DNA from 3 places in the Clostridium sp. X genome. Region 2 is predicted to be linked to each of the others. Evidence: riboswitches for the same ligand, from Rfam matches in the RefSeq annotation. Region 2 holds a riboswitch; each other region holds the start of a gene.

Region 1 (6,288 bases), 1.4 Mb from region 2:
TTAAAAGAACTTTGCATAGGTACAAATAACATTAAGAGCATAGACGCTTTATCAACCTTAACAAATCTAGAAGTTTTAGAACTTAATAATAATTGCATATCAAATATAAGTGCATTAACAAAACTAACAAAGCTAACTTCTTTACACATTAATGATAATAATATAGTAGATAGTCTACCTTTAGGTTTTATATCAAGTAACTTACAAATACTTGTTAAAGATGATATTAGAGAACAACTTGTTGAAAAAAATATAATGTTTAGACAGTTTATAAGTGAGGCGCCTTTGCCAATGACACATTTTATTGGACTTGAAATAACTCATAGTAATTTTGGTGAAGGTATAATTGAAAATATATCTCTTGAAGAAGATAGGATAGAAATTAGATTTAATAACGGTAAATTTAAAACTTTTAAAACTAAATCTATTGGTGAACATCTAATAATTCAGCATCTAGAGAAGATTAATGGTTTTATTGAATATTATAAGGTAAACAAAGAGATGAATGAAAAAAACATGCATATTGAAAGTCTAAAAAATAAGTATTATCTTGAAAACTTACAGAGGAATGACAGTGAATATGATACTATTATATCAGTTTTAGAAAGGTTTGACGAAGGACTTCCAGTAATAGAAACGGAAATTAATCTTTTTATCAGCAATACAAATAAAGCAATTGAGGCATTGGGTTATTATATGCAATATTATTATCTTAAGAAGGAGTGGAGCATTTCTAGAGCAAGTAGAATATATAGAAATCTTGGTATTCCTAAATTAGCTATTTCAGTTACAAATTGCTACTCCAGATTAAAAGATATGGGGGCAAAATCAGCATCATTAGTTACTAGAGGTGCTGCTTTAAAAGATATTGGTGAGTTGGGGGATGCGGAAGCTTGTGCTAAAACAGCACTAAGCTTAAATGAAAAGTCTCATTATCCATATAACTTACTTGGCTCTATATATTATTTAAATGGGTATCCAAATAAAGCTGAAGAGTACTTTAATAAAGCCCTAGAGCTTGGGCAGAATTATGAAATATATGTATCAGAGGTTATAAACTCATATAATCATGCAACAAGAGATACTAAGGAGTTAATTTTAAAATATTTAAAATTCAATAAACAAGATATTTATAAAAGAATCATTAATAACGAGAATTAACAAGTAATATAAATAAACTTAAGAGAGTACAAGTATGTTAATGTTAAGAAAGTCTGCTTATACTCTCTATACTTTTAGCTTTTAAGCTCAATAAAATGGATTTGGTGATTCGGATTCTAATTCTTTCACTTTTTTGTCTAATGTCTTAAGGTCCCCAGCTATATATATTAGGCATTCTTCTATTCTTTCAATTTTCTCTAATATTTCTTCTAAATTAGTATTCAAGTTAATTCCTCCTAAGTTTATTATTTATAAGTACTTTTATATTTTTATTAATTATATTAATTTGAAGCTGATTGGGACTTATAGTGTAATACTTAAGTTTCATAAGATACATATCGAGCTTGCTAACTTTGCTCCAAAATATAGATATAGGTAGGCCTAGTATATAGAGCTTCTCTTTTATAGAGAAAGAGTTTTTGTTTCTTGATTCAAAATAGCTATCATCTACAATGAATATATATTCCATGTTATTAAATTCGATAACTACAGGTTCCAGTATATCTAAATCTATAAGTAGATAGTGTTTTTGTGGACTCGTTTTATTTAGCATTTAATACCTCCATAATTTTTTTATATTGCATCCTAGTAGGATATTTTAGTTTTTTTTCGAACTTACCAATATCTGCGGGGCTCATATTTAATTTTTTAGCAAAAGACTTTTGGTCTAAACAATGTATTACTCTATAGTTCAAGATAAGGGAATTGTAGTTAGAAAAGACAAACCTATAATAGTCATCAAATAGTAAGAATATATCTATTTTGAACTCTTTAGATATAATGGGTAATTTATTTGGTTTAAGATATTCTTCATCAAAGTCATCAATAGAAATATATTTTAAGAGAAGTATACCTCTATCTTTTATTTCCTCTTTGGCAAAGCCTAAGGATACTAGTTTTCCTTCAAATTGCTTTGCCAAGTAGCGTAGAATCAGTTCTTTATAGTAATTAATTTTTAAAGTAAAGTGGGTAGCAGTTTTGTGAAGAGAGCAGATGTATTCTTGAGGGAGATGGAAAAGTACCTTCCAAAGATGTATAGAAGCTTAATGGAAGTTTACAAGGATGTTGGTACAGAAAAAGAAGAAGAGACAACTAAAGAACAGTATAATCTTATAGAAGGCATATCTGTTGACTTTGGGATAATGCAAAAGACAAGAAAAGCATATGTAGTTAAAAGTGAATTTGAATGGGATGATATTGGAAGCTTCTCCGCTATGTGTAGATTCTTAGGTAGTCATAGAGGAAATAGCATTGTTGGAAATGCCTTTATGGAGCAAAGTGAAAACTGTTATGTTTTTGGAAAGGAAAAATTAATAATAGGATTTGGAGTAAAGGATCTTATTATAGTAGATGCAGGAGATGTACTCCTTGTTATGGATAAGAATAAAGATCAAGAGATAAAACATTTAGTAAATGTTATACAGGAACAAGAAGATTATGATAAGTATTTGTAACCTTGATTTTGGGGTCAGGATACAACTTCCTTTAGAGAGAGTTGCTATCCTGGCCTTATTTTATTTAACTTTAACAATAATTAAATGGAAGAAATATCTTCTAGTTAGACAATGGGGGTGATGATATTATTAGGACATAATAAGTGTATATTCTGCACTACCAGTTGTTGTTGAAGCACTTATGTTTGCATAATTGGTTAGGTCGTTGTTTGACGCTTTTTTAACCTATTCTGAATTGATTCATAGTACATCTTCCATTACATAAAAATAGACAAAATGAAAGAGACTAGTGCTAGTCCCTATTTTGCCTTTAAATATTGTTCAGTTATATTAATTTTGATATTTGTACATAGATAGTTTAACTGCTTAATTACACCTTCTAATATTATATCATTCTGTATAAATTCTTTCTCTATTCTTTCAATAATCTGTTCAAACGTCTTCGCATATTGATTTGCATCTAATTCCATAACTTCTTCAACATGACTTTTATACATTATTACTTCTTCTCCTCTTCACCTCTTGTCTCCATCATATATACGTAATATTATAAAAATATGGAGGGGTGTTTATGAACAGTATTAATCTATTGTAAAATCACCCTAATACCTCAATAGTTTCAATAGTTCTTTCCGCTTTTTCAATATTATTTAATGATAATGATTGTTGCATTTTCAAGTCTTTTTCTTGTTTTTCCACATCTAATTCAACTTCTATAATTGTATTATCTTTAATAATGTATTTACAATATGGGGAAATTTCAAATATTTTTTTGCTAGTTTATTAGTGTCATTAATAATACTACGAGACTCTTTCCAGGGGTATATAGTTCTAATATAGTATTTTAAAATTCTTCAGTACTAATTGTGAATAATACCAAGATGTAACCTATAAGTACCAATAGGCTGAGGCATAGATTAATTAAAGCAACTGAATTGATAGATGATTTAAGCATATCTGAACTGTATGTTAATGGTAATACATATGACAGTAGTTGCACGAAAACTGGTAAATTCTCAATGGGGACAATAATCCATAAAGAAACACAATAGGAAAAATAATAAAGATACGTTTGCCCTGGCAGCAATTCATGTTACAATTGAAATAATTCTTAAAAAGAAGTATAATCAAAATAAATAATTATAAAAAGACACCGGGAGCTTGAAAAAGGCTGAGAGTACGATTATTCGTAGACCGTTGAACCTGTTGGGTAATGCCAGCGTAGGAATGTGTTCTGTTTTTTAACACTTTGTTCGTGCAAAGTGTTTTATTTTTTATGAAAGGAAATTTATTATTATGAGTGAACGTGAAGTATCTAAGTATGTTTATGATTTTATAAATCAGGGTCAAGCTTCAGAGGAGCAGTTTAACGAACAAGCTTTATATTTATTCGATTATCAATATAAGCATAATCTTTCTTACCAAAAGTACTGTTTACAGAAGGGTAAAACTCCACGGGTGGTGAAAAATTGGAGAGAGATCCCCCCAGTACCTATTAATGCTTTTAAAGAACTTTCTTTAAGTTGTATAGATCCTAAGGAAGCTGAAAGGATTTTCATGACAAGTGGTACAACACAGGGGATTCAGGGAAAACACTATCACCCAAATTTACAGGTGTATGACCTGTCAATGAAGCTGAATTTTAAAGAACGCTTTATGAAGAATAATGAGAAGATAGAGATGGGGATTCTCTTTCCTACAGAAGAAAAGATGCCAAATTCATCTCTGGCTCACTACCTAGCCCTTGCCCTTCAAGAATTTGGTGCGGGAGATAGTTGCTATTATATTGTAGACGAAGGCTTAATGGTAAGAGAACTCATAGAGAAATTGGAACATATTGAAAAGGTAGGAGAACCTTATGCACTATTAGGTGCCAGCTTTAGTTTTGTACATTTGTTAGATGAGCTGGAAAAGACAAGAAAAGTCTTTAATCTACCTAATAGAAGCAGGATTCTTGATACAGGTGGTTTCAAAAATAAATCTAGAGATATAGAATTGAATGAATTTTATAATCGTCTTTCTCGTTATTTAGGGATTGATAGGAAAGATTGTATCAACATGTATGGTATGACGGAGCTAAGCACTCAATTTTATGATGATGGTAATGATGTAGTTCCTTCCGTTAAGTCCGGACCTCATTGGATAAAGACACGGGTTATTAATCCTATAACAGGACAAGATGCACCTAAAGGGGAACAAGGTCTTCTTGTACACTGTGATTTGGCTAATTTTAATTCCGTGACCACTATCCTTACTGAAGATATTGGAATTGAAGTAGAAAATGGCTTTCTTCTCTTAGGTAGGGCCAAAGGGTCAGAAGCGAAAGGTTGTTCACTGGCAGTTGAGGAATTTATTCAAGCAAGAAAGGGAAACAACATATGAAACAAGTTGCAGGATACATACCACCTGGATTTGAAGAAGAAATAGAATGGCAAACTCTAAATTTCAAAAATAACAAGGATACACTGGAAGTTAGTGTACCTATACTTTCAAGGGAACAGGTTTCCACTTTGGTAGCAAGGATTAAAAAGAATAGCAGAGATGTACTTAAATCTTTTACGGTTAACCAGATTATTCATATCATTGATGAAGCCATAGCTAAGTTTTTGTCTCGAAGTTCACCATATAGGAAGAAAGCAGAAAGACTGCTGCCCATTATCACTGGGTATGATGAAGAGATCATCCGTTTAGGTCTTACTTCTTATTTTAAAACCTTTCGTAAGCCACAGTTGCAGCGATTCTTAGTAGAAGATTTTACAAATCCCATGCTTTTAGATGAGTTTCAACCTAGGCCCAAAGGCGGATTTTCAAAGGCATTAGGACATGATTTAATAGTTCATGTCTGGGCGGGAAATGTACCGGCTCTACCTTTATGGAGTCTAATATCTGGCCTTTTAGTTAAATCCGGTAGCATCGGCAAAGTTTCAAGTGATGAACCCCTATTTGCTGGTTTATTTGTTGAAGCATTGATAGAGGTAGAGCCTAGACTTGCAGATTGTATGGCTATAATCTGGTGGAAAGGTGGAGACCAAGAACGAGAATCCTGTTTATTCAGACAGGCGGATGTGATAGTTGGTTATGGAAGTAACCAAACCTTAGCTTCGCTTCGCAACAAGATTCCTATTACAACCCGTTTTCTTTCTTTTGGTCATAAGATAAGCTTCGGATTGATATCAAAAGCGAGTTTAGATCCGCGCAAAGCTGTTCAAACTGCTTATGATGCTGCAAGGGATATAGCTAGATATGATCAACAAGGCTGTTATTCACCTCATTTTTTCTTTGTGCAAAAGGGGGGAAGTGTTTCGACCTCAGAATTTGCCAGATATGTTGCTCACGAATTGGCCTGTTTTGAAAAAAGGTATCCTCGCAGGACATTAACCCTGGAAGAGATGACAGCTAATGTTGCTTGGCGCAATAGAGAAGAGCTTAGTGCCTTTCATGAATCAACAAAGGAAGTAATGAGTGATTCACTAAATAACTGGACAGTTGTATATGAGGAAAATTGTAAGGAAATAACACCGAGTTCTTTGAATAGAGTTGTGAAAATTATAGCTGTTGATGAGTTAGAAGAGATAATAGGATATATAGAACCCTTCCGCCAGCTGCTCCAAACAGTAGGTATTGCAGCAACGCCTAAGGAACTTTTCAATATTTCAGACTTATTAGCTAACGT
Region 2 (6,288 bases):
TATGTTGTCTTGAAGATAGAGGGTATAAAATAAAGAATTATGCAGGAACTTCAGCTGGAGCAATTGTAGCATCTCTTTTAGCAGCAGGTTACACAGGAAAGGAGTTAAAGGATATAGTTACGAATATTAACTATTTACAGTTAGTTTATAAAAATGATATAAGAAAGCCCAAAATTTTATCAGTACCTCAGAATATAATAAGTTTAATTAAGGACAAAGGAGTGTATTCTGTAGATACTATAGAGACATACATAGAGGAACTCTTAGAGAAGAAAGGAAAGACTACATTTAGGGATATAAGTCATAAAGGTAAATCTCCACTTCAGATAATTGCATCGGATATAACAAAAGGTGATATGTTAGTTTTACCAGAGGGAATTAGGAACTATGGCATAGAACCAATGGATTTTAAGATATCTAAGGCAGTGAGTATGAGTATAAGTATTCCTATCTTTTTTAAACCAGTAAAACTTAAATATAATGATGGTATGAGTTTTATTGTTGATGGTGGTATATTAAGCAATTTTCCTATATGGCTTTTTGACGTGGAAGGAATAGATAAATGGCCTACCTTTGGAATGAAATTAATAGAAAATCATAAGAGCTACACATCAAGATCAAAAACAGATATAATCTCTTATTTATTAGATATAGTTAGTGCTATGATTAATAAAAATGAAGAAGTATATGTTAGAGATAAGGACTGGGTAAGAACAATACCTATACCTACATTAGGGGTTAGTACCACTCAATTTAATATAAGTAAAGAAAAAAGCAATGAGCTCTTTCAGTCAGGATATAAGAGTGCGGAGAAGTTTTTAAGTAAATGGAGTTTTGAAGGATATAAAAGAACATTTATGATTTAGAATGGGCAATTGACAATGTGCAGAGTTTTGCATAAGCAAAATATTTAGCATTGCCAATTGTCCATGTTTAATTTAAAGAGCAGTATATAGAATTTAGAGATAGTTAACCTTCTAAAACTGCTAAGAGTTCCACAGTTGCTTTTTCTATATTTTCGCTTCCTAAAATCGCAGATATAAGGGAAATGCCATTTACTCCAGAATCTAAGATGGATTTAGCATTTTCTTTATTTATTCCACCTATAGCTACTGAAGGTATATTAATGTTTTTAGTAAGTTCTTTTAATCCAGTAAGGCCTATAGGTTCCTTAATATCTTTCTTAGTTCCGGTGTAGAATACAGGTCCAAGACCTAAATAATCTGCACCATTTTTTTGTGCGTCTATAGCTTCATCTAGATTATTAGCAGAAATACCTATAATTTTATCTTTACCTAGTATGCCTCTAGCAATAGCTATAGGCATGTCACTTTGCCCAAGGTGAACACCTTCAGCGTCTATAGCAAGTGCTATATCAATTCTATCGTTAATTATAAGTGGGACATTATATTTAGATGTAACCTCTTTAATTTCCTTGGCCACTTGAAAAAAATCTCTTGTAGAGGTGTCTTTTTCTCTTATCTGAACTAAAGTTGCTCCACCTTTTAGGGCATCTTCAATACAATTTTTTAAGTCACGGCCATTTAAAAAACTTCTATCTGTAATTAAATATAATTTATAGTCTATATCCATTGAATTTTACCTTCTTCCTCAAGCGCATGTTCTTTTAATAAGTATATCTCATCTATGAGTTTAACTTTAAAAGTACCAGGAGCTTTGGCTTCCGTTGCTGCATGCTCTCCAGCTAAATTCATAGATAACACTGATGTAACTGCAGCTATAAACTTATCCTCACATACAGCAGCAGTTGCAGCGGTAAGAGCACCTACCATACAGCCAGCCCCTGTAACTAAAGTTAAAAGAGGGGTACCGTTTTTGATTATTGCTGTTCTTACTCCATCTGTTATTATGTCTTGAGCTCCAGTGGCGGCTACAACACAATTATATTTTTTAGCAAGGGTAATACAAGCTTCTACAGAATTACTACCATCATCTATAGAATCTACTCCACGAGTTTGTGCATCAAATCCTGCTAAAAATTTTATTTCTCCTAAATTTCCTTTTATAATATCAATTCTGCCAATTTCAAAAACCTTTTGTATGAAGTCAACTTTTCTTTTAATAGCTCCACAAGCCACAGGATCTAGAACTACAGGTATATTATTGTTTTTAGCAGAGATTACAGCCATAAGCATAGCCTGCTCTTGTTCTCTTGTTAGTGTACCTGTATTTATATAAATTGATGATGAAATTTTAGCAAAGTCATAGGCCTCATCATAGGCTTCCACCATAGCAGGAGATGCACCATAAGCTAATAATATATTTGCACAATCATTTATTGTAACGTAGTTTGTAAGAGCTTGAACTAGAGGTGTTTTTTCTCTAACTTTAGAAAGAACATTACACACATCTTTAATCATATTTTATTCCTCCTTTATTATATAAGTCTATAAAGTGTCCTACTGGGCCAACGCCATGTCCAATGGAAAAAGAGTTTTTAATAGACAGGGTTATATAATCCTTTGCAAGAGTTACTGATTCATTAATTGTATAGCCCTTAGCTAAGAAACTAGCTATTGCTGAAGACAAAGTACAACCAGTACCATGAGTATTTTTAGTATCTATTCTTGTTCCTTCTATAGATAAAAATTTATTATCATAATATAGCACATCAGTTGAATCATTACATCTGTGTCCACCTTTAACTAATACACTTTTTATCCCATAATCTTTAATTTTTAATGCTGCATTTTTCATGTCTTCTTCCGTAGTTATCTTCATTTTAGTGAGTTCTTCTGCCTCAGGAATGTTAGGAGTTACAATATCTGCAATACTTATTAAAGCTTTTAGCTCATCAATAGCTTCAGGCTTTAGAAGATAGTAGCCACTTTTAGATATCATAACAGGGTCAAGTACTATATTTTTCACCTTATATTCTAATAAAATATTTTTAATGATATTAATTGTCTCAGAGTTAGATACCATTCCTATCTTTACAGCATCTACCTCTATATCATCAAAGATTGCCCTCATTTGCGCTTCAACTAGCTCTTTACTAATATCTTGAACAGCAGTAACACCTTGAGTATTTTGAGCAGTTACTGCGCAAATTACACTCATTCCGTAAACACCAAGTGCACTCATAGCTTTTAAATCCGCTTGTATACCTGCTCCACCGCAGCTATCAGATCCGGCAATTGTTAGTACCTTTTTCATAAAAACACCCTTTCTATAAAATAAAATAGCACCTATACAAAGGAATATTGCATAAGTGCTTTAGAGTAATAAAAAAAGCTTCTCTACCACAAAGCACAAGAAGCTATATATCATATAAACTACTTATTGCTTCCTGCGCTAGTATTACCTAGTATCAGGTCCGAAGGGTTAGAAATAGTTCCTCTCAGCCATAGTAGGCACCCCTGCAATATTTTATGTATTAAATTTTAACTTAGTTGCTATTATAACACAAGTAAAAGAAATTTACGACGTAAAATTCTTATATTTTATCTTTACAAGTTTATTAATTACTATTATACTATAACTGTACTAATTGACATAGTACACATAATACAGTTAGTACACTTAATGCATAGCAAGTATCTGGAGGTGAATTAAAATTTGATAAATATTGATGTAAGAAGCAGTAGACCAATTTACGAGCAGATAATTCATGGAATAAAAGAAAATATTTTAAAAGGACTATTGATGCCAGGAGATAAATTACCTTCAGTTAGAGAAATGTCTTCTCTTATAACAACTAATCCCAACACAGTTAGTAAAGCCTATACGGAACTTGAAAGACAAGGGGTTATAGAGACTATAAGAGGGAAAGGGACTTATGTTTCCTCAAATTATAAGCCTAGAGTGGAGGAAAGTAGAATGGAAAAATTAAAAGAAGATATAAAGAAAATAATACTAGAAGCTCATTATATGGGAATTAAGAAAGAGGATATTGTAAAGCTAATAAACGAGTCTTATGAGGAGGTGAGGAAGCAGTGATAGAGATTGTTAATGGGTGCAAGAGTCTTTCGGATAAAGAAGTTCTAAGGGATATAAATCTGAAGATAGAGAAGGGAAGTATTTTTGGACTTATAGGCCCAAATGGAGCAGGTAAGACAACTCTTATTAAAAATATAACTGGAATATATAAGTTAGATAAGGGTGATGTAAAAGTTAAAGGAGAATCTGTATTTGACAATAATATTATAAAAAATATTATAGGATATGTAACAGACGAAAATAACTTATTTAATTATTTTAACTTAAAGGATATAGTTAAGTTTTACTCTTATAGCTATAAAAGTTTTAGTATGGATAGATTTAATAAACTAAATGAAGTTTTTCAGCTTCCAGAGAAAAAATCCATAAGAAAGTTTTCAAAGGGTATGAAAATGAGACTTTCCATAATGTTAAATCTAAGCATTATGCCAGAGATTTTAGTATTAGATGAGCCTACCAATGGACTTGATCCTATAGTTAAAAGACAATTTTTAAATATTCTTTTAGAAGATGCGGCAGAAAGAGGAACTACTATATTTATATCTTCTCACAATCTATCAGAGCTTGAAAGAATTTGTGATAGTATTGCTATACTTAATAAGGGAGAAATTAAGTATTCAAATTCTATAGAAAATATGAAAAAGAGCATAAGAAAAATCCAAGTAGTGTTTAAGGATGAGGCACCAGAAAATTTGGAGAAATGGGAAGAAATAATTAAAACTGAAAAAGTAGGAAGAGTTTATAATATAGTGACAAAGGATTACAATAAGAAATTTATGGATAAACTTAATAACTGTGAAGTTATCTTCCAAGAAGAAATAGATTTAAGCCTTGAAGATATGTTTATATATTCAGTGGGAGGTGATGTGAATTATGAAGAGTTATTTAAATAAAGCTCTCTTATATAAAGAATGGAAAAACATGATGCCACTTAGTTTCTTGTTTCTAATGGAAATATATTTACTCATAATAATGCCTTTTATAAATGTAGTCCAGAGATTACAAGAAAAAAGATATGATGAATATTATCTACACTTTTTTACTAACGTCTTAGTAAAACCTAGATTTGATGAAGTATTGCTAGTAGGTACTGTGATTATTATTGGAACCTTTGCTATCGGAATTGACATTATAGGGAAAAAATACGAATCCTTAAGTTCTATGCCTTTTAAAAGAGAAGAAATAATCTTTACAAAATGGATTATGGCGGCATTAACAGTAGTAATACCAATACTCTTAAGTTTTGTTGTTATGAGTGTAGTATATATAGGGAATAAGGATCTTTTAGAAATTTATATGAATTGGAATATGATATTGCAGTGGACTCTTTTGAATTCTTTGACGTATTTATTTATAGTTACATTTATAATGCTTATTCAAAGCCTCACAGGCAAAAATATCTTTGGAGGAGTTGTTGGGAGTATATTTTTAGTACTACCTATGGGATTATCAGCATTAATTAGTGAGTTATTAAGAGTATTTGCCTTAAACTGGAATGTACTATCTCAGGAACAATATTCAAATATTTCAAACAAAATAGAAATTATTGTATTAAATACTTTTTTAGGTGGTTATAATCTAGATTTATCTGATAACTATACGTTTAGTAATTATAAAAGGTCTATTATTTTAGTAATAGCAATATTAATACTTGTATTTTTATTAGTATATGCATTTAAGAAAATTCCACTAGAGAGAAATGGATATATTGTAGTTTTTAAACCACTAGAAGTAATTTTTAAGATAGGGGTCTCAATATGTTTTGGACTTTTAGGTGGAGTAATTGCCTCAGGAATGTTAAAAGGACATTATAATTTGTATGAATATGACCTTAGTAATATGGAAGCATATTTACCTATTGCAAATAAAGTAATAAATTTAACAATATTATTAGCTTTATTATGTGGATATATTGTATATCTTATAACAAGAAATATCATTGAAGTAAATAAAAGATAAGAAAGAGAGGGTTTAGTGTGAATATACTAGAAGTTAAAGATGTGAAAAAGCGTCTTGGTAAAAGAGAGATTATAAAAGGTATAAGTTTTAATGTAAAAGAAGGGGATATATTTGGTTTCTTAGGACCAAATGGAGCAGGTAAAACTACAACTATTAGAATGCTAGTTGGACTTATTGCACCAAATTCAGGAAGTATTTCAATTGATGGACATGATATAGGAAGAGAAAGAGAAGAGGCATTAGCTGCAGTAGGAGCAGTTGTAGAAAATCCTGAATTATACACATATCTTTCAGGAAGAGAAAATTTAATGCAGATTGCTAGAATCAGAAAGATAGATAAAGCCTATGTAAATGAGATTATTGAGCTGG
Region 3 (6,288 bases), 880 kb from region 2:
ATCTCTAGATATTTTTATAATTCCCTTAATTAATGCTCTTAAGACAGCATAGGCAGGGATAGCTGAAAGTCCATCTATAAAGCCAAATAAGGAAATAGAAATAATGATTACCTATGAGATCCAGGTGAATAAAAACTTAAAATAAAAAAGATATGAAATCTTAAAATTATTTAAGCTTTCATATCCGATTAATTAACTTACTATATTCTAATCAAATTTTTCATACTAATATCTAAAGCTTTTACAGAATGAGTAAGTACACCTACAGATATATAGTCCACTCCAGTTTTAGCTATTTCTTTTACTGTTTCTAAAGTAACATTGCCAGAAGCTTCTATAAGAGCTCTTCCGTCTATTATTTCTACAGCTTGTCTCATAATTTCAATTTTCATATTATCTAACATTATTATATCCGCTTTTGCTTCTAAAGCTTCATAAACTTCCTGTATCGTTTCTACCTCTACTTCTATTTTTCTAACAAAAGAAGTTTTGCTTTTCATTAAATTTACTGCTTCTTTTATTCCTCCAGCAGCATTTATATGATTATCCTTTATAAGTACTCCATCTGAAAGATTAAACCTATGATTACAGCCCCCTCCAATCAATACTGCATACTTATCAAATATTCTAAGATTTGGTGTTGTCTTTCTTGTGTCTAATATCTTTGCCTTTGTCCCTTCTATTTCTTTAACGAAATTATTAGTAATAGACGCTATTCCACTCATTCTCTGAAGCATATTTAAAGCTACTCTCTCTCCAATTAATATTTTTTGAGTGTTCCCTATTAATTTCCCTATTATGCTGCCCTTTGTAACTCTATCTCCTTCCTCTACCTTAAACTCTAATTCCACATCTTCTAATATAGAAAATACTCTTTTAAAAATCTTAAGTCCTGCTATAATCCCTTCTTCTTTAGATATTAACTCTACACTACATCTGCTATCATAAGAAATTATAGCTTCAGTTGTTATATCTCCATATTGGCTATCTTCCTTTAGAGCTTCCTTTAAAAAATTATCCACAGTTAACCAATTCATCTTTTATATCCTCTCTTATCTTAATAAATTCCTCTGTTATTATTCTTTTATTATATTCTCTAATTTGATTAGCTTTTTTTATACTTATATGACTAGTCAAAAAAGTAATTTTAATATTATCTATATCATTATTTATATAGTTTGCTGCTCTTCTTGAAAAAACTAAAGCTTCTAAAAGTGAGTTACTAGCTAATCTATTATCTCCATGTACTCCCGTACAACTTACTTCACCACAAGCAAATAAGTTCTTCATAGAAGTCTTAGAATCTATATCTACCTTTATTCCTCCCATAAAATAATGCTGAACTGGGGTTACAGGTATTTTATCCTTTGTTATGTCTATTCCTCTTTTATTACATTCACTATATATTAAAGGAAATCTATTTATAATGAATTCTTTAGGCTTATGAGTTATATCTAGGAATACACAAACAGAATTAGTTTTGTATTCTTCCTCTATTATAGCTTTTGCTACTTTATCTCTAGGTAGAAGTTCATTTACAAATCTTTCTCCCTTGATATTTATAAGAAAAGCTCCCTCACCTCTTAGAGATTCTGATATTAAAAATCTTTTTCCTTCTTTCTCATTTTCATACAAAGCTGTAGGATGAAATTGAATATATTTCATGTCCTTTAACCAAATATTATGCCTTAGTGCAATAGCTAGAGAATTTCCTTTTAAAGTTCTTTGATTAGTTGAATTTTTAAATAATCCTCCTATTCCACCTGAAGCTAATATAGTAACCTTTGAATTTATAAATAATATATTATCCCCATTTATAGCTATTCCTCCAAAACATTTATTATTTTTACAAACTAAATCTATTAAACAAGTATCCTCGTAAACTTTAATATTTTTTCTTTCTTTAACCTTATTTAAAAGTCTCTGAAATATTTTTTCACCAGTTTTATCTTCACAATGAAGAATTCTCTTTACACTGTGTGCTCCCTCTCTTGTATAATCATATCCTTTTCCTAACTTATCAAAATCCACTCCAAAGCTAACTAACTTTTCTATATTTAATATCGATTCTCTTGCTAAAACTTCTACAGCTTCTACTGAATTTTTGTAGTTTCCTGCTTTAACTGTGTCTTTAATAAACAAGCTTTCATCTTCTTTATTTAAGACAGTAGCTATTCCCCCTTGAGCAAGATATGAATTACACTCTTCCATCTTAGATTTTGTAATTAAAGCTATCTTTAAATTCTCTTTTAAATTTAAAGCTGCATAAAGACCTGCTACACCTGTTCCTACAATAAATACATCAACCTCTGTGTTCATTTTTTACTCTCCTAGTATATGCATTTTCTCTAAAGATAAAGATGCTTTTTTCCTTGTATTCTCATCAATTATAACTTCATTACTTAAATCTCTAAGACAGTGATATACATCTTTAAGAGAGGTTTTTTTCATGTTAGGACAACACATATTTAAAACATAAAAATCCTTAGTAGGATTTCTTTTCTTTAACTCATGCACCACCCCATACTCAGTTACAATGAGATACTTATTCCATTTATCCGTAGTAGCAAAATTTATTATTCCACCTGTGCTTCCCACATAGTCTGCTAAATCTCTAACTTCTTTTCTGCATTCTGGATGAACTAATACCTTTATGTCTTGTCCATATTTTTCTTTTGCCTCTATAATATCTAAAGCAGTAATTCTATCATGTACATGACAATATCCATCCCATAATATAAGTCTTTTATCTGAGACTTGTTCTTGTATATAAGATCCTAAATTTCTATCTGGTAAAAATATTATTTCATCACTATCTATATTTTTTATAATATTAATTGCACTAGAAGATGTACAACATACATCAACTACAGTTTTAACTTCTGTGGAAGAATTAATATAACATACTACCTTTGCATTAGGATGTTTTTCTTTTAATTCTAATACTTCTTCCTTTGTTGCCATGTCTGCCATAGGACAGAGTGCTTTAGTATTTGAAAATAGTACTGTTTTATTAGGTGATAACACCTTTGCACTTTCCGCCATAAATTCTACTCCACAAAATACTATTACATCTTGTAGACATTCTTTTCCCTTTTGACTTAAGTAATAAGAATCTCCTACAAAGTCTGCTATTTCTTGTACTTCTTCAGGCTGATAATAATGAGCTAGAATAACTGCATTTCTTTCTTGTTTCAATTTTAATATCTCTTCTTTTATATCCACAACCATTTATTACACGCCTCTCTCTGTATATATTTAGGTGTATACAAGTGTATATACACCTAAAGGTAATATACCACTTATTATATATTAAATCAATAATTCCTACAAAATAAAAATAAGCTACTAACCACAAAACTGGTTACTAACTCATCTTTAATAACTACTATTTTCAAATCTTATTCAGTTATTTTATTATTTTTGGTTATTTTAAATATACCTTTAATCAGAACTTTTATTACAGCATAAGTAGGTATAGCCAAAAGACCACCTATAAAACCAAATAATGAAATAAAAATAATAATTATAAATACTACGGTGAGAGGATGAATATTTAATCTATTTCCTATGACATAAGGTGATACAAGATTCCCTTCTAGTTGCTGTACTACAATAAGAACAACTAATACTTTAATAACCATTGAAAACCCTATAGTTAGTGCTATAAAAACTGCTGGCAGTATACCTATAAAAGTACCTAAAACAGGGATTATAGAAGTAATCATAGAAAAAATGGCTAAAACCATTGGATTGCTCATTCCTATAAGTAAATATCCTATATACATTAGTAGTCCAATAACTAAGGCTATTATTAACTGTCCAGTAATATATATTGATAGTGTTTCATCTATTTCTCCAAAAATTTCATTAAAATCATTCTTATACTTTTGTGGAAGCAGCCCTATAAGACCTTTATATATCTCTCTATCATCCTTTAAAAGATAAAATAAGATGAAAGGTATTAAAATTACTTGGCTGCCTACATTAGCAATAGCAGAAATTACATTCCCTGTATTTATTAATACACTTTTAAAAACAGCTTCTACATTTTGAATTAGCTTTTGTTGAATACCTGTTATAGAAACATACTGACCTATTTTACTTTCTAATATTCCATCTGTATTATTTTTAGCTATTTCAAATTGACTAGGTAAAGTATTAAAAAAGCTATTAAATTCTTGTCCAATACTTGATCCTCCATAAATTACTGTTACTCCTATTAATATTCCTATAAATATAAAAACAATTAAAATAGATAAACTTTTATTAATATGTTTACTCTCTGATAAAAATCTTACTAAGGGCCTAATCATATAATAAAATAATACTCCCACTACTATAGATATAAATAAAGCATCCATTATCACACCAAAAGGCTTTAATAAGTAACTAATCTTACCTATTAAATAGACAATTATTAATATTAATATTATGCCTACTGAATATTTATAAAATTTATTATTAAATGGCATATAACTCTCTCCTATCTTATATTTATAATAAAATTTTTTATATTAAATCTTTTTAACTTTATAATTTCTTTACATATTTTATTTCATATATTATACTTAGGTTAATGATAATATACATTTTAAAAATTGAATTTTAAAACTTTGCGGGGGAGCCCTTAGGCTGAGAAGGTTATAAACCTGACCCTTAGAACCTGATGCAGTTAATACTGTCGTAGGAAGCAAATGAGCTAATGGTATTTATTATATACATTATATAATAAATTAACTTTATTAGTAAATAAAAGCTTACCCTATGGGTAAGCTTATTTTTATTTAAGGGGGATTTAAAAACATGAATTATTCAACTCAAATGGATGCAGCAAGAAAAGGTATAATAACTAGAGAAATGGAGATCGTATCTAAAAAAGAACATATGGATGTTAACACTTTAATGAATCTTGTAGCAGAGGGTAAAATTGCAATACCTGCCAACAAAAATCATAAATCATTAGACCCTGAAGGTATAGGACAAGGCCTTAAAACTAAAATTAATGTAAATTTAGGTACATCAAAAGATTGTAACAATATTGATAAAGAGTTAGAAAAGGCTAAAGTTGCAATTGATATGAAAAGTGAAGCAATTATGGACTTAAGTTGTTTTGGAAAAACTGAAGAATTTAGAACAAGACTAATTGAAATATCATCAGCTATGATTGGAACTGTTCCCATGTATGATGCTATAGGTTTTTATGATAAAGAACTAAAAGATATTACTTCTGATGAATTACTAGCAGTTATAGAGAAACACGCCCAGAACGGTGTAGATTTTATGACTATTCATTCAGGAATAAATAGAGATACTGCAGAGGTATTTAAAAGAAATAAAAGGCTTACTAATATAGTCTCACGAGGAGGAAGCTTACTTTTTGCTTGGATGGAACTAAATGATAAAGAAAATCCTTTCTTTGAGTACTTTGATAGAATCTTAGACATTTGTGAAAAATATGATGTTACAATAAGTCTTGGAGATGCTTGTCGTCCTGGCTCTATAGCAGATTCTACAGACCCTAGTCAAATTAAAGAATTAATGACATTAGGAGAACTTACTAAAAGAGCCTGGGAAAGAAATGTACAGGTTATGATTGAAGGCCCTGGTCACATGGCACTAAATGAAATTGAAGCAAATATGCTTTTAGAAAAAAAATTATGCTATGGTGCTCCTTTTTATGTATTAGGGCCTATTGTTACAGATATAGCTCCCGGATATGATCATATAACAAGTGCTATAGGTGGCGCATTAGCTGCCTCTAAAGGAGCAGACTTTTTATGCTATGTAACTCCTGCAGAGCATCTTAGATTACCAAATCTAGATGATATGAAAGAAGGAATTATTGCTACTAAAATTGCTGCTCATGCTGCTGACATTGCAAAAGGTATAAAAGGAGCAAGAGATTGGGATAACAAAATGAGCAAAGCTAGAAGAGATTTAGATTGGGAAGAAATGTTTAATCTTGCCATTGATCCTGAAAAAGCTAGGCGTTTTAGAGCAGAGTCAACTCCTGAAGATTCAAATACATGTACCATGTGCGGCAAAATGTGCGCTGTTAGAAATATGAATAAAATTATGTCTGGAAAAAATATAAACATTTTAAGAGAAGATGACTAAAACTTACATACATTTTAAAAACACTATCACTTTAATGATAGTGTTTTTAAAATTTTTACATTATTAAACTATTCCATGTGATTTCTCCAACTATTCCATCTATTTTTAGCCCCTTTATTCTTTGGTATCTCTTTACTGCCTCAACTGTTTTAGCTCCATAGACCCCAT

Evidence for each region. Region 2 has a riboswitch for thiamine pyrophosphate ahead of thiD (bifunctional hydroxymethylpyrimidine kinase/phosphomethylpyrimidine kinase). Riboswitches for the same ligand answer to the same signal wherever they lie in the genome.
Region 1: another riboswitch for thiamine pyrophosphate. It lies ahead of ACX0KU_RS07095 (LuxE/PaaK family acyltransferase); the one in region 2 lies ahead of thiD (bifunctional hydroxymethylpyrimidine kinase/phosphomethylpyrimidine kinase).
Region 3: another riboswitch for thiamine pyrophosphate. It lies ahead of thiC (phosphomethylpyrimidine synthase ThiC); the one in region 2 lies ahead of thiD (bifunctional hydroxymethylpyrimidine kinase/phosphomethylpyrimidine kinase).

The regions. Positions count from the first base shown of each region.
Region 1 covers NZ_CM146912.1:1,374,784-1,381,071, forward strand. Annotated here, with positions in the region: gene ACX0KU_RS07065 (leucine-rich repeat domain-containing protein) at 1-1,161, shown strand, start outside; gene ACX0KU_RS07070 (hypothetical protein) at 1,249-1,386, opposite strand; gene ACX0KU_RS07075 (hypothetical protein) at 1,388-1,714, opposite strand; gene ACX0KU_RS07080 (helix-turn-helix domain-containing protein) at 1,704-2,081, opposite strand; partial or broken gene ACX0KU_RS07085 (mannose-1-phosphate guanylyltransferase) at 2,139-2,615, shown strand; gene ACX0KU_RS07090 (hypothetical protein) at 2,915-3,112, opposite strand; TPP riboswitch at 3,759-3,860, shown strand; gene ACX0KU_RS07095 (LuxE/PaaK family acyltransferase) at 3,912-4,997, shown strand; gene ACX0KU_RS07100 (acyl-CoA reductase) at 4,994-6,288, shown strand, end outside.
Region 2 covers NZ_CM146912.1:3,077,032-3,083,319, reverse strand. Annotated here, with positions in the region: gene ACX0KU_RS15530 (patatin-like phospholipase family protein) at 1-866, shown strand, start outside; gene thiE (thiamine phosphate synthase) at 970-1,593, opposite strand; gene thiM (hydroxyethylthiazole kinase) at 1,584-2,381, opposite strand; gene thiD (bifunctional hydroxymethylpyrimidine kinase/phosphomethylpyrimidine kinase) at 2,374-3,177, opposite strand; TPP riboswitch at 3,291-3,392, opposite strand; gene ACX0KU_RS15510 (GntR family transcriptional regulator) at 3,580-3,960, shown strand; gene ACX0KU_RS15505 (ABC transporter ATP-binding protein) at 3,957-4,853, shown strand; gene ACX0KU_RS15500 (ABC-2 transporter permease) at 4,834-5,919, shown strand; gene ACX0KU_RS15495 (ABC transporter ATP-binding protein) at 5,937-6,288, shown strand, end outside.
Region 3 covers NZ_CM146912.1:2,201,152-2,207,439, reverse strand. Annotated here, with positions in the region: gene nadC (carboxylating nicotinate-nucleotide diphosphorylase) at 201-1,037, opposite strand; gene ACX0KU_RS11010 (L-aspartate oxidase) at 1,015-2,319, opposite strand; gene nadA (quinolinate synthase NadA) at 2,323-3,231, opposite strand; gene ACX0KU_RS11000 (AI-2E family transporter) at 3,402-4,475, opposite strand; TPP riboswitch at 4,611-4,710, shown strand; gene thiC (phosphomethylpyrimidine synthase ThiC) at 4,807-6,120, shown strand; gene ACX0KU_RS10990 (N-acetylmuramoyl-L-alanine amidase) at 6,176-6,288, opposite strand, start outside.